DNA from 3 places in the Rossellomorea sp. KS-H15a genome. Region 2 is predicted to be linked to each of the others. Evidence: riboswitches for the same ligand, from Rfam matches in the RefSeq annotation. Region 2 holds a riboswitch; each other region holds the start of a gene.
What was found. Region 2 has a riboswitch for thiamine pyrophosphate ahead of M1J35_RS09670 (ABC transporter substrate-binding protein). Riboswitches for the same ligand answer to the same signal wherever they lie in the genome.

Region 1: another riboswitch for thiamine pyrophosphate. It lies ahead of thiT (energy-coupled thiamine transporter ThiT); the one in region 2 lies ahead of M1J35_RS09670 (ABC transporter substrate-binding protein).
Region 3: another riboswitch for thiamine pyrophosphate. It lies ahead of tenA (thiaminase II); the one in region 2 lies ahead of M1J35_RS09670 (ABC transporter substrate-binding protein).

What each region holds. Positions count from the first base shown of each region.
Region 1 covers NZ_CP096886.1:935,136-939,366, forward strand. Annotated here, with positions in the region: gene M1J35_RS04715 (ZIP family metal transporter) at 1-759, shown strand, start outside; gene M1J35_RS04720 (histidine phosphatase family protein) at 839-1,408, shown strand; gene M1J35_RS04725 (thioredoxin family protein) at 1,427-1,753, shown strand; gene M1J35_RS04730 (hypothetical protein) at 2,015-2,314, shown strand; TPP riboswitch at 2,383-2,481, shown strand; gene thiT (energy-coupled thiamine transporter ThiT) at 2,552-3,148, shown strand; gene M1J35_RS04740 (DedA family protein) at 3,294-3,935, shown strand; gene M1J35_RS04745 (threonine/serine exporter family protein) at 4,066-4,231, shown strand, end outside.
Region 2 covers NZ_CP096886.1:1,873,065-1,877,295, reverse strand. Annotated here, with positions in the region: gene M1J35_RS09680 (ABC transporter permease) at 1-757, opposite strand, end outside; gene M1J35_RS09675 (thiamine-binding protein) at 754-1,047, opposite strand; gene M1J35_RS09670 (ABC transporter substrate-binding protein) at 1,060-2,046, opposite strand; TPP riboswitch at 2,214-2,323, opposite strand; gene M1J35_RS09665 (phosphotransferase enzyme family protein) at 2,373-3,296, opposite strand; gene M1J35_RS09660 (aldo/keto reductase) at 3,383-4,231, shown strand, end outside.
Region 3 covers NZ_CP096886.1:2,885,583-2,889,813, reverse strand. Annotated here, with positions in the region: gene M1J35_RS14700 (hypothetical protein) at 38-235, shown strand; gene M1J35_RS14695 (sensor histidine kinase) at 359-1,495, shown strand; gene M1J35_RS14690 (response regulator transcription factor) at 1,492-2,091, shown strand; TPP riboswitch at 2,360-2,467, shown strand; gene tenA (thiaminase II) at 2,585-3,292, shown strand; gene M1J35_RS14680 (ECF transporter S component) at 3,285-3,863, shown strand; gene M1J35_RS14675 (ABC transporter ATP-binding protein) at 3,878-4,231, shown strand, end outside.

The DNA.
Region 1 (4,231 bases), 940 kb from region 2:
CTGGTGACATGGGGGCTGACGGCCCTTGGAGCAGCCACGGTGTTTTTCTTTACGAAAATTGAAAAGCATACGTTGAACATGATGCTCGGGTTTGCCGCAGGAGTCATGATAGCAGCATCGTTCTGGTCACTGCTTGCGCCTTCAATTGAATTCAGTGAGCAAAACGGTCAAATCCCATGGCTTGCACCTGCCATCGGTTTTTTACTTGGTGGTGTGTTCATTAGACTTTTAGATTTTGTCGTACCGCATTTACATTTAGGCAATGAATCGGAAGATGCGGAAGGACCTCCAACTAAATTCAAGAAATCGACCTTATTATTCCTTGCGATCACCCTCCATAATATTCCGGAAGGTCTTGCCATCGGGGTTGCCTTCGGTGCTGCCTCACTTGGCCTCGGGGATGCAACGTTAGTGGGGGCCATTGGCCTTGCCATTGGAATCGGGATCCAGAATATGCCTGAAGGGGCTGCTCTTTCCATCCCGCTAAGGGGAGAGGGGATGTCCCGTTTGAAATCCTTCCATTACGGTCAGCTGTCAGCCATCGTAGAGCCGATAGCCGCTGTGATCGGTACTGCTGCAGTCTTGATGGTGCAGCCCCTCCTGCCTTATGCCCTTGCTTTCGCGGCAGGAGCGATGATATTCGTCGTCGTCGAAGAACTGATTCCTGAGTCACAATCTTCAGGGAGTACGGACTTGGCTACATTGGGACTGATGCTCGGTTTCGTCGTGATGATGATTCTGGACGTTTCCCTGGGCTGATCAAAAAGAAGGCATGCGTCCCAAGCGCATGCCTTTTCTCTTCCATAAACTAGTATAATGGGTGGGGGAGGGGATGTGTATGAAGATTGGTCTCATAAGGCACTTTAAAGTAACGAGGGGCTACCCGGCTTCATATGTAACGAGTGATGAGCTGATGAAGTGGGTGGAAGAGTATGATGCCTCGGACGTAGAAGGCAATGAAGTTGATCTTAAAGATATTGATTGGAAAGGCTGCTACTCCAGTGACTTATCTAGGGCACAAATAACGGCTGAAGCGGTTTATGAAGGAGAAATCACCTTTCTCAAGGAACTGAGGGAAATTAGATTATCTCCCATCTTCCGGTCTGACATAAAGCTGCCGCTCTTTCTTCATATGGCATCCATCAGGCTCGCCTGGTGGTTCAATCATCGTTCCCAGCCTGAAAGCAAGCGGGAAATCGAAGAGAGGATCCGTGTGGTGGTCGATAGGGTCGTCCATGAAGGGAAGGATGTGCTCATCGTAGGTCATGGCGGAATCATGATATTTATGAGGAAAGAATTACGAAAGCGGGGATTTACCGGGCCGTCGTTCAGGAGACCTTCCAACGGAAAGGTGTATGTTTATCAGGGCGGAACAAGGGAATCATTTACCCAAACAATACAAAAATAGGAGAAAGGAGGCCGTAAAATGGAAGAAGTCCATTCACTAAAAGCACTTCGTGAAAAGCTCGAAGCTGAGAAGCTGGTACTACTATACATATCAAGGCCAGGTTGTTCTGTATTTCACGCACTCCTGCCCCAGGTGGAAGAGATGTTGAAGGATTTCAAATCTGTGAGATCCATCCATGCCGATGCAGAAGAAATTCCGGAAATAGCAGGGGAATTTTCCATCTTCACCGTGCCTGTCATCATCGTATTTGTAGACGGTAAGGAGATGTTCAGAAAAGCACGCTTCGTTCCAATCGACGAACTCCACAGCCAAATTTCCCGTCTTACTGAGATGTTAGACAACTAAACAAACGTTTGATTAGTACGCGAAAACGTTTGTTGGTCTGGCCTGGAGGGGTTAAACAGTTGATTAGTAGGATAAATATCTGTGGGTATTATAAATGGTAGGTTGTATTTGGATTCTATATAAACTTTAAAAAGAGCTGCTAAAAATGGGTATTTAGACACATCCCATTAGAGTAGCTCTTTTGTCATGGTTCAGTGAATAGGTATATAATAGTGAGTATACGAGTATAGTAGTTATGAGAAATGAAAGGGGGCTTGATGAATGATCAGATTGTCCAGGACAAAGAAAGTCATGTTACTCTGTTTCGCAATCATCCTCATAATAGTAGCCAACCGGATTTCCACTGTACAACATCTGACAGCAAGGATCGCCACCAACCTGTATGTGAGCCTGAAATACCAGGACCTTGATCTTGAATACCAAAACGTCGAATTCTCACCCCAGTTCGGAGATTATTCTGTAGCGTATAAGGACAAGGATGGTAAAGTATATGGATTCATGGTCACCCCTAAGTCAATGCCCGTCATCATCCTTCATGATCCTCTGAGAGAGACACCTTAAGAAAAAGTTCCTATCATGCTTTTCAAATATGTTTCTTCATGTATAATAAACCTTAACAACTTTATAAACGGTACCACAAGGGGAGCGAAAGCTGAGAGTGAACAATCTGTTCTGACCCTCTGAACCTGTTAGTTAGGACTAGCGTAGGGATGTGGAAAATAGGCAGCATTGTGCTTATTTCGATTGTTCATTCTCCCTCCTTATGGTTTCGTTTCAGTTCATAAGGAGGATTTTTTTATGAAAAACACGCGACTTGTCGTATTGCTTGAAGCGTCATTGATGGCGGCTTTTGCGATCATCCTTGATCTGTTGCCTTCTATTAAGCTATCACCGAGTATCTCGATATCGATTGCCATGGTTCCGATCTTTCTATTATCTTATCGAAGAGGCTTGAGAGCCGGACTGATAGGGGGCTTTTTATGGGGGATCCTGCAGATTGCCCTTGGGGATGCCTGGATTGCGACCCCGGTCCAAATGGTGATTGAGTATTTCATCGCTTTTGCTTTTATCGGTTTTGCCGGGGGGTTCGCCGGGAAAATTCAGGGTGCACTGGGAGGCGGTCACCGGTCCAAAGCAGTCTTCTGGGTAGTGATGGCAACATTCGCAGGAAGCCTTGCCCGTTATTTCTGGCATTTCATTGCCGGATTCGTGTTTTTTGCCGAGTATGCACCGGATGAGATGTCTCCATTGCTATTTTCTCTTATAGTAAACGGGATCACGATGTTGGGATCGGCAGTATTATGCTCCGTTGTGATGGTGATCATCGCCAATATCGCACCAAGATTGATCAAAGTGCAGTCGCATCCACAGGAAATCAGCCGAAAGGCATCCTAAAGAAACGAAAGACCGGCCAGTCTCAGGGCCGGTCTTTCGTTCTGTCAATACATCTCAAGACTTAGCGTAAATTACCTCCACGGATTCTGTTGGCGTCAGAGGGTCTCTTCTATACTGAAGATACAAGCGTACAGGAGTGATTCACATGACGGAATGGATAATAAATTCAGCAGAAGAGTGGGGGATATGGGGTGTACTGTTTTCTCTATTCATTGAAGGGAGTGCCTTTCCTTTTATTGGAACGTTCTTTATCGTAACGATGGGATTCATCCTCCACCTAACGTGGATGCAAATCGTGTTCATATCTTTAGCAGGAAGTCTCCTATACACAGTGGGAAGCTATATTCCTTACTATATCAGTTTAAAACTGGGAGATAACATAGAAGGAAGGCTTAAGCCCCAGAAGCTTGAGAAACTCCGCACAGCCCAGAAAAAATTCAATCGATACGGTGTTTGGAGCGTGGCGATTGCAAGCCCCCTTCACTTAGGGAATGTCATCCCATTTCTTGCGGGGATGGTCAGAATGGATGTGAAGGCATATTCCCTCCTTACCATGCTCGGTATAGCACCATCCACTTTTCTGTTCTTGACGATCGGGAAGTTATATGACGGGGAGAAAGAAGCGATCCTTGAAGTGATTGAAGACTATCAAATGGTGGTCCTCGTGGGGTTTGTGGTGGTGACGGGTGCGTACATGATGTATAAAAGAAAGATAAAAAGGGGTTCCCTGCCAACAAACGACCCATCGGAACGAAAAGCCTTCCAAGAGAGGGAGGAAAGTAAATGATGCTTGAACCTGCCTTCCTTTCATCCCTCAAGATCAAATCTACGGAAAATCACCCCGTTCCTCATTGCTTACACCACTGCTTTCCTATAAACTAGACCTATTCAAAAAATAGTACGTGTGGAGAGATCGTATGGAAGCAAAAATGATAAGAAGATATGACATTATGGAGGTCAGCCTGCTGGCGGGGAAAATCATGCTGCAAAGTGGGGCGGAGACGTATCGCGTCGAGGACACGATGATGCGCATCGCCGCTTCTTATGGGATATCGGAATCGCATAGCTATGTGACCCCCACTG
Region 2 (4,231 bases):
TGTCCTCCTTTCGATTCCACTTCACCATAACTCTTTCTAATAGTACGATGAGTCCAAAGAACAGCAGGCTTAGGAGCATGATCATGAAAATGGCGACAAAAACCCTGTCGGTCCTGAAGGAAGAGGATGCAAGTGTCATATAGACGCCAATTCCTTTTTGAGCCCCTAGCCATTCCGAAATGACCGCTCCCATCACACTATAGGTCGCGGAAATTTTCAAACCGGAGAAGATGGAAGGCAATGCATGGGGCCACTCCACTTTCCGGAAAATCTGTCCTTTGGTTGCACCGGACATTTTCATATAAAGAATGTACTCTCCATTTGTCTGCCTGAATCCATCCATCGCCGAAACAGCCACAGGAAAGAAACAAATCAGGGTAATGACGATGATTTTGGGCAGGAGTCCGAATCCGAACCAAATGACAAGGAGAGGGGCCAATACAATGATGGGTATATTCTGAGATAAGATCATGAGAGGATAGACCGCTTCCCTTACCTTAGGGAGGAGATGCAGTACCACCGCTGTCCCGAGCCCGATTGAACAGCCGATCGCAAACCCTGTGATCGTCAGAAATGCCGTTGATGAGAAATGCCCCTTGAACTCAGACCACGAGGCAATTCCTTCTTCCCATATCTCTGAAGGCGACGGCATCAGCCAGGCTGGCACCTCAAATAGGTTAATGGCCACTTCCCAAATGATGAATAAAAGGATGAGGACCAAGAAGGGTCTCCATCCTTTTGAAATCCAAGTCCTCATCCTTTATATTTCTCCGTTAAGTCGTCCATTTCGATCCCATCCGGCTGGTACAATACTTTGATCTGGGAAATGACATTTTTGCTTCCTATTTCAATCATTCGTTCATTCATCTGTTCAATCACCTTGAATAATTGTGACAGATTCCCCTCCATCGTCGTTTCCAAAGGATGGACTTCATATCGCACTCCCGATTTTTCGATGATTGCGATCGCTTCATCCACATATGGAATCACATCTTCACCGTTCTTTGTCTTCGGGATGATTTGTATGCTTACAAGTGCGTTCCCCATTTTGTTCACCTCTTATTTTGGTAAGAATTCGTTCGTGAATGCTTTCTTGCTTTCGAGTTTCTTATCTAATAAATCATTTTCATACATCCATGACGCATAGTTCTCCCAGACTTCCAGTTTCTGCTCTCCCCATCGGTCAGCATCATCTTTATATTTGGGTGCGAGCCATTCCTGACTCTTCATGACCAATTCTTTATCAAGATCTGGAGCTGCATCTAATAAAACCTCTCCCGCTTCTTTCGGGTTGTCGATTGTGTATTGATACCCTTTGGAAGCAGCTGCCATGAATGCTTTCACCGTTTCAGGATCTGAATCGATCATTTTTTCATTTGTTGTGAGGACTGGCGTGTAGTAATCCAGTTTATCAGAATAATCCTTTACATACATCATGTTCAACTCTTCACCGCGGAGTTCAGCTTCAATTCCTGTCCATCCATAATAAATCCAGGCGAAGTCAACGTCCCGTTTAACGGCAGTAAAGAAATCGGTGTCTCCCATGTTGATGAAATTCACTTTTTCTACATCCGCGTTTTCTTGCTTCATGATTGAATCCATAACGGCTTTCTCAACGGGTGAACCCCAGCCGCCATAGCTTTTCCCTTCAAAATCCTTTGGTTCTGTAATACCCTTACTCTTCGGGGAAGCAAACCCCGACGTATTATGCTGAATGATGGCAGCTATGGATACGATGGGTACATCCTGGACCCTCGCTTGAGTGACACCCTCCTGATATCCAACACCGAAATCGGCTTTCCCCGATGCAACGAGTTGATCGGCACCCGCTTCCCCGGGCAGGATGATGTCTACATCCAGTCCCTGATCCTTGAAGTAGCCTTTTTCTTTCGCTACATACAATCCAGTGTGGTTGGTATTTGGTGTCCAGTCGAGTACGACATTTACTTTTTTAAGATTGTCCTTCTTCTCATCGGCTGCATCTTCCCCACCGTTACAGGCGGATAAAAGAAGTACAGAGCAGATGAGGAACATCCATTTTTTCATGATGATTCCTCCTTCGGTCTTTTGCGGTCGTAACGTCTCATTCCTATATTCTTCGCTTATTCTGGAAAATGAATGTAAACCAAAGGCAGTTGAGGCGTAAATTCAGGGGTGAAACAAAAAAACGCCCCAAGCTTCAGCCGCGGGACGCATCGTTAAACAGGTTATGTATCGTTTAAGAGAATGTTTCCTACGCTGGTATCAGCCAGTTCAGGTTCAAAGGGTCAGTATCTACAGGATACAATCTCAACCGGCCACTCCGGTCCCCCTACACGTGGAATATGAAATTTAACGTTATCTTCCTCCCTACTTTGCCATAGAATGAAAGGTTATTCAAGCTTTTCCTTCTCATATTGAAAGACTCCATGGAAATAAGCCGATGCAAACAGTTCCTCGATGAAATTCATGCACGAAGCACCAGCTTCTGTATATCCCTGATGATAGGTTAAAAAGGCATATTGCAGGAGAAAGAGAATGACTATTGACGGCAAGATCCTTTTCTCTCCTGCAGTCAAAGGGGCATGCCTTTCATATCCTTTCATAAATGCCAGGATCCATTTCATTGAATCATCTTTTTTCTCTTTCGGGACTGCTTTGAGTATACCTGCGAGGAAGTAGCCGATGTCAGTAATCCTGGGTGCCGTCCGGATTCGTTCAAAATCAATGATCCCGCACACTTCTCCTCCCTGCATCAAAATATTCCCCGAATTGTAGTCGCTATGAACGAATTGATGTGGCAAACACCGGTAGGGATGCTCCCACCCCTTCATCTTTGATAAGATCACTTGCCCCCTTATGCCGATCGATTCAGTTTCAAGCTCCTTCACCCATTCTGTTACATGACTTTCAATCTCCCAGCCCTTCGTTTCATAATGACACCGATAGTCCTTCAGGATGAGATGAAGGGTTGCAAGGTATGCTCCTGCATTTGTCAGGGGGTCGGCAGACCATTCCTTCAATGGCGTTCCTTCAAGGGCCTCATAAAGAGAATAGATTTGCTCTCCTTCTTTTACATAGGGAAGTTGTGAGCAAGTTAATAGAGGGGATTCAACGTTAAGGTGATGACTTATTAAAAAATCGGTTAAATAGAGCTCCTCCATCCGATTTTCAGGGGAAGAATACACTCTTCTTTTTAAATAGAAGGTCTTTCCTTCTGCCTTCACTTCCGTAACATCAGGATGAAGAAGAAGTGTTTTGAAGGAAGTGGGATCCATTCCCCAATGACGTACAATATCCTGAAAAGGTTCAATCATTTCTATTTCCTTTCCATACATAGTAATATACTTGTAGTATGACTTTGAAAGAATATACACATACCATACGAAAAGAGGTTTCACCTATGCAAAGAATACAAATGACAGAAGACTTATCATTCTCGAGGATCATTCATGGATTATGGAGACTATCAGACTGGAAGCAGTCCAAGGAAGATACGTTATCATTGATTCAACACAATATTGAAAACGGAATCACAACGTTTGACCATGCCGATATTTATGGTTCTTATACGTGTGAAACCTTATTCGGTGAGGCGCTAGCCCTCCAACCATCCTTGCGGGAGAAGATGGAGATCGTAACAAAATGCGGCATCGTCCTGCCTTCTGACAATCGACCGGAGCACAAGACGCATCACTACAACACCAGTAAAAAACATATTCTCACCTCGGTTGAACATTCTCTCCAACAATTAAAGACGGATTACATTGATTTATTGTTGATTCACAGACCGGATCCATTCATGAACGGGGAAGATGTAGCTGAAGCCTTCACACAATTAAAAGAAGAAGGGAAAGTCCGTCATTTCGGAGTATCCAACTTTAAAGACCATCAGTGGAATATGCTTCAATCTTATTTACCATTTCCATTGATCACAAACCAGATTGAATTATCCGCCTATCACCTGGAGAATTTTGAAGACGGCACGTTGAATCTCTGTCAGGAAAAGCGTGTGGCTCCCATGGCCTGGTCACCACTGGCAGGAGGGGCGATTTTTAAGGGGGAAGATGAGAAAGCGGTCCGCCTTCAACATACATTAAAGAAAGTACAGGAGGAAACAGGAGCGAAGGGGATCGACCAGGTTCTATACGCGTGGCTGCTTAACCATCCGGCCAAGATCATGCCGATTGTCGGATCAGGTAAAAAAGAACGGATCCAGCATGCAATCGACTCTCTTTCCATCCAATTGGAT
Region 3 (4,231 bases), 1.0 Mb from region 2:
CAGATGATATCACATTGATAGAATAGGAGGGCGAACCTTGTCAGATCAAGGAAGAATGCAACTTAATGTAAGGGTTGATAAAGAAACGTCGGAGAAATTGGATGAAATTGTTGAATACTATCAGGAGAACACAAAAATTGGCAGGGTCTATAAAGGAGACGTTTTGACTGACATCATCCACAAATCCTATGAGGTCATGGAGAAGCAAAAAAGGATTCAAAATCGAAAATATTAGTATTCAGATACCCCTGGAGATAAATGAATTCTCATAGGAAACATGTGAAAAACAGGGTCATATATGTCATAATATAGGGGTAATTTCAAAACATTGAAAACAAAAGAGGTATTCAGCGTGCAAATGCCGAAAAAATTAATCAACATTCAAAGAGGTTCAGGTATTTCCCCCTACATATGGAGCATTATCAGCATCCTGCCATTTTACTTTATCTTTCAATCTTCTTCTACGATCGAAATTGCAGTGGGGATTTTCCTGACCATTACTTTTTTTATTTCTTTACGTTTTGCTTTTATCTCGAAGGATTGGCCGGTTTATTTATGGACATCGATATTGATTGCGATTTCCATCACCATGACCATCCAGTTTAATTTTATTTATTTTGCTTTTTACATTGCTTACTATAATGGGAATATAAAAAACCGGGTTGCATTTTTGACCCTGTACATCATTCATCTTGTCCTGACGACGGCATCGATCAATTATAATTTCGTGCTGCAGGATGAATTATTCCTTTCCCAGTTTCCTTTCATTCTGATTATCTGGATCAGCGTCATCCTGCTTCCGTTCAACATTTATAACCGGAATAAACAGGTTCAGCTGGAAGACCAATTGGAGGATGCTAATAAGCGGATATCGGATCTTGTCAAACAGGAAGAGCGTCAGAGAATTGCCAGGGACCTGCACGATACACTTGGTCAAAAGCTTTCATTGATCGGACTGAAAAGTGACCTTGCGAGAAAATTGGTGTACAAGGATCCGGAGCAGGCCAGAAGTGAATTACAGGACGTCCAGCAAACGGCAAGAACCGCATTAAGTGAGGTCAGGACGATGGTCTCCCAGATGAGGGGGATCCGATTGAAAGATGAAATCGTCAGGATCAAGCAACTCCTGAAGGCGGCTGAGATCGAATTCCGCATGACTGATGACACGACCATTCCTCAAACCTCACTCTTTTTGGAAAACATCTTAAGCATGTGCTTGAAAGAGGCCGTGACCAATGTGGTGAAACACAGTAAGGCTTCCTCCTGTGAACTGCTCGTTGAAGAATCGGATAAAGAGATGACCATTGTGGTGAAGGATAATGGTGTGGGGATCGGGAGTGATTACACAGAGTCCAAAGGCAGTGGCCTGATCGGGATGAGGGAGAGGTTGGAATTTGTCAATGGAAGCCTTGATATTGTATCGGTGGATGGTACGACCTTAATCATGAGGGTTCCGAAAGTAATCAAGCAGACAGACAGGGAGGGAATGGAATGATTCGAATTGTGATTGCGGAAGATCAGCGGATGCTGTTGGGCGCATTGGGGTCTCTATTGAGCCTTGAAGATGATATGGAAGTGGTAGGAAAAGCAGGCAATGGAGAAGAAGCCATTACCCTCGTTCATGAACTGAAGCCGGATATTTGTATCATGGATATTGAAATGCCTGAAAAAACGGGGCTTGAAGCGGCAGAGGAATTAAAAGGGGAAGATTGTAAGGTGATCATCCTTACCACTTTTGCCAGATCAGGCTACTTTCAGCGGGCATTAAAAGGTGGAGTGAAAGGGTATTTGTTGAAGGACAGTCCGAGTGAGGAACTGGCGAACTCTATCCGGCTTGTGATGAATGGTAAGCGTATCTATGCACCGGAGCTGATGGATGATGTCTACAGCGAAGAAAATCCCCTCACAGACCGTGAAAAAGAAGTACTCGAGCTCGTTGCCGATGGAAAAAACACAAAGGAAATCGCCGATGAACTAAAGCTTAAAACAGGTACTGTAAGGAACTATATCTCCACTATACTCGACAAGCTGGAAGTGAAAAACCGAATCGAAGCCATCACACAATCCAAAGAAAAAGGATGGTTTAAATAAAAAGAGGGACGGACCTTTTTGAAGGTCCGTCCCTCTTTAATAATTTTGCATGATATTGAATGTTTATTCGGATATGATAGGGATGTAGAAATGAACTGACGAAATTTCTAATAAAAAAATATATCATACCATTTATCCTGCTCCACCTTTTGCTGTCATTGAGTTCGACAGCCATATGGAATCCGATTAAGAATGATGATATTGTTTTTTTTATGTTGACAACTCAATGAATCATGATACGATAACATCGAAAACAAAATTTCATAAGACGATCCACTAGGGGTGCCTTCGAAAAGGCTGAGATTAAAGTGTGACTTTAAGACCCTTTGAACCTGATCTGGTTGAGACCAGCGTAGGGAAGTGGTGTTTGACGGTCACATAGAATATATTTCTATCATTCTGATCTCAAGCCACTTTCTGTATGCTGTATGCATAATGGAAAGTGGCTTTTTTGTTGCCCATTTCGGGTCGTCTGGAAAAGGAGCAGGAAATCATGACATTTTCAACAGTGTTACGAAACGAAGTCAACGACATTTGGGACGCAAGCTTCGATCATCCTTTCGTCAAAGGGATCGGGGATGGGACTCTCCCCATCGAGAAGTTCAAGTACTACCTCTTGCAAGATGCCTATTACCTTTCACATTTCTCGAAGGTGCAGGCGCTTGGTGCTGCAAAAGCATTGGACTTACATACCACATCACGAATGGCATCCCACGCTGTAGGAACCAATGAAGCAGAGCTTTCTCTTCATGAAAATTTCTCTAAACGTTTAGGGATCACGGATGAAGAAAAAAAGAATTTCAAACCGGCTCCTACAGCGTACGCTTATACGTCCCATATGTATCGTTCCGCAAGATATGGGGGCTTAGCTGATATCCTGGCGGCGATCCTCCCATGTTACTGGCTCTATTATGAGATCGGGGAACGCTTGAAATCATGCACGCCGGAACAACCGGTGTATCAGAAATGGATTGAGGCATACGGTGGGGAATGGTTTAAAGAGTTAGTGGAGGAACAAATCAATCGTCTTGATGAATTGGCAGAAACAATGACCCAACACGATAAAGAAAGAATGAAAGAAAATTTCATTTTGAGCAGCATTTATGAATGGCAGTTTTGGGAGATGGCTTACACCCTTGAAAAATGGCCGTTTCAGCATGCACTGGATGCAGGGAAAGAAATGAGCGGACACCATGTCTAAATTAAAACTAACCGATGTTTTAGTGACGGTGGTCATTTCCATCATGTTCGGGGTCATTTATAAGCTTTGGGGTCCATTTTATAACTTGTTGAAGCCGATCGGGTTGCATGCAGACCAACTCATCTATGGAATGTGGTTCATGGCGGCCACAGTAGCATTCTTGATCATCCGTAAACCCGGCGTCGCCCTTTTAGCCGAAATCGCCGCTTCTTCAGGAGAGTTTCTCATGGGCTCTGAATGGGGACTCGAGGTCCTTTTATTCGGAGTCATTCAAGGGTTAATGGCAGAATCGGTTTTCTTCCTGACGAAATATAGACGCTATGATCTTTCGATTATATGTTTTGCTGCGTTCGGTTCTGCATGGGGATCCATCTTCATGGATTACATGAAAGGGTATATGGGAGATTTAGTCCTTTGGAATCTGTCATTGTTTATCTTTGCAAGATTACTGGGATCGATTGTCATCGCAGGTGCAGGATCATTTTATTTGGTCAGGGCCCTCGAGAAAACCGGAGTCACAAGTCTGGTCAGACGTGCAAGTCAGGATGATTACGATGTATTGAACCAGTAAAGGGGATGATGCTTATGCATGTCGAAAACCTTCGACTTACCTATCCCGGAACAGGGAAACGGATGTTTAATGAAGTCAGTCTTTCTATAAATGAAGGGGAGAAAGTATTGCTATTGGGTCCATCAGGATGCGGGAAGTCAACACTTTTACATGTTTTATCCGGAGTGATCCCCCGCTCCGTGGATGTTCCCATGAGGGCTGCAAAATTGGAGGTGTCTGATTCCTATGGCTATGTATTCCAAGATCCGGATTCGCAATTTTGTATGCCATTTGTGGATGAAGAATTAGCCTTTGTGCTGGAGAATTTACAGACTCCCCGTGAAGAGATGAAAGGGGAAATACAATGGCTGCTATCGGAGGTGGGACTG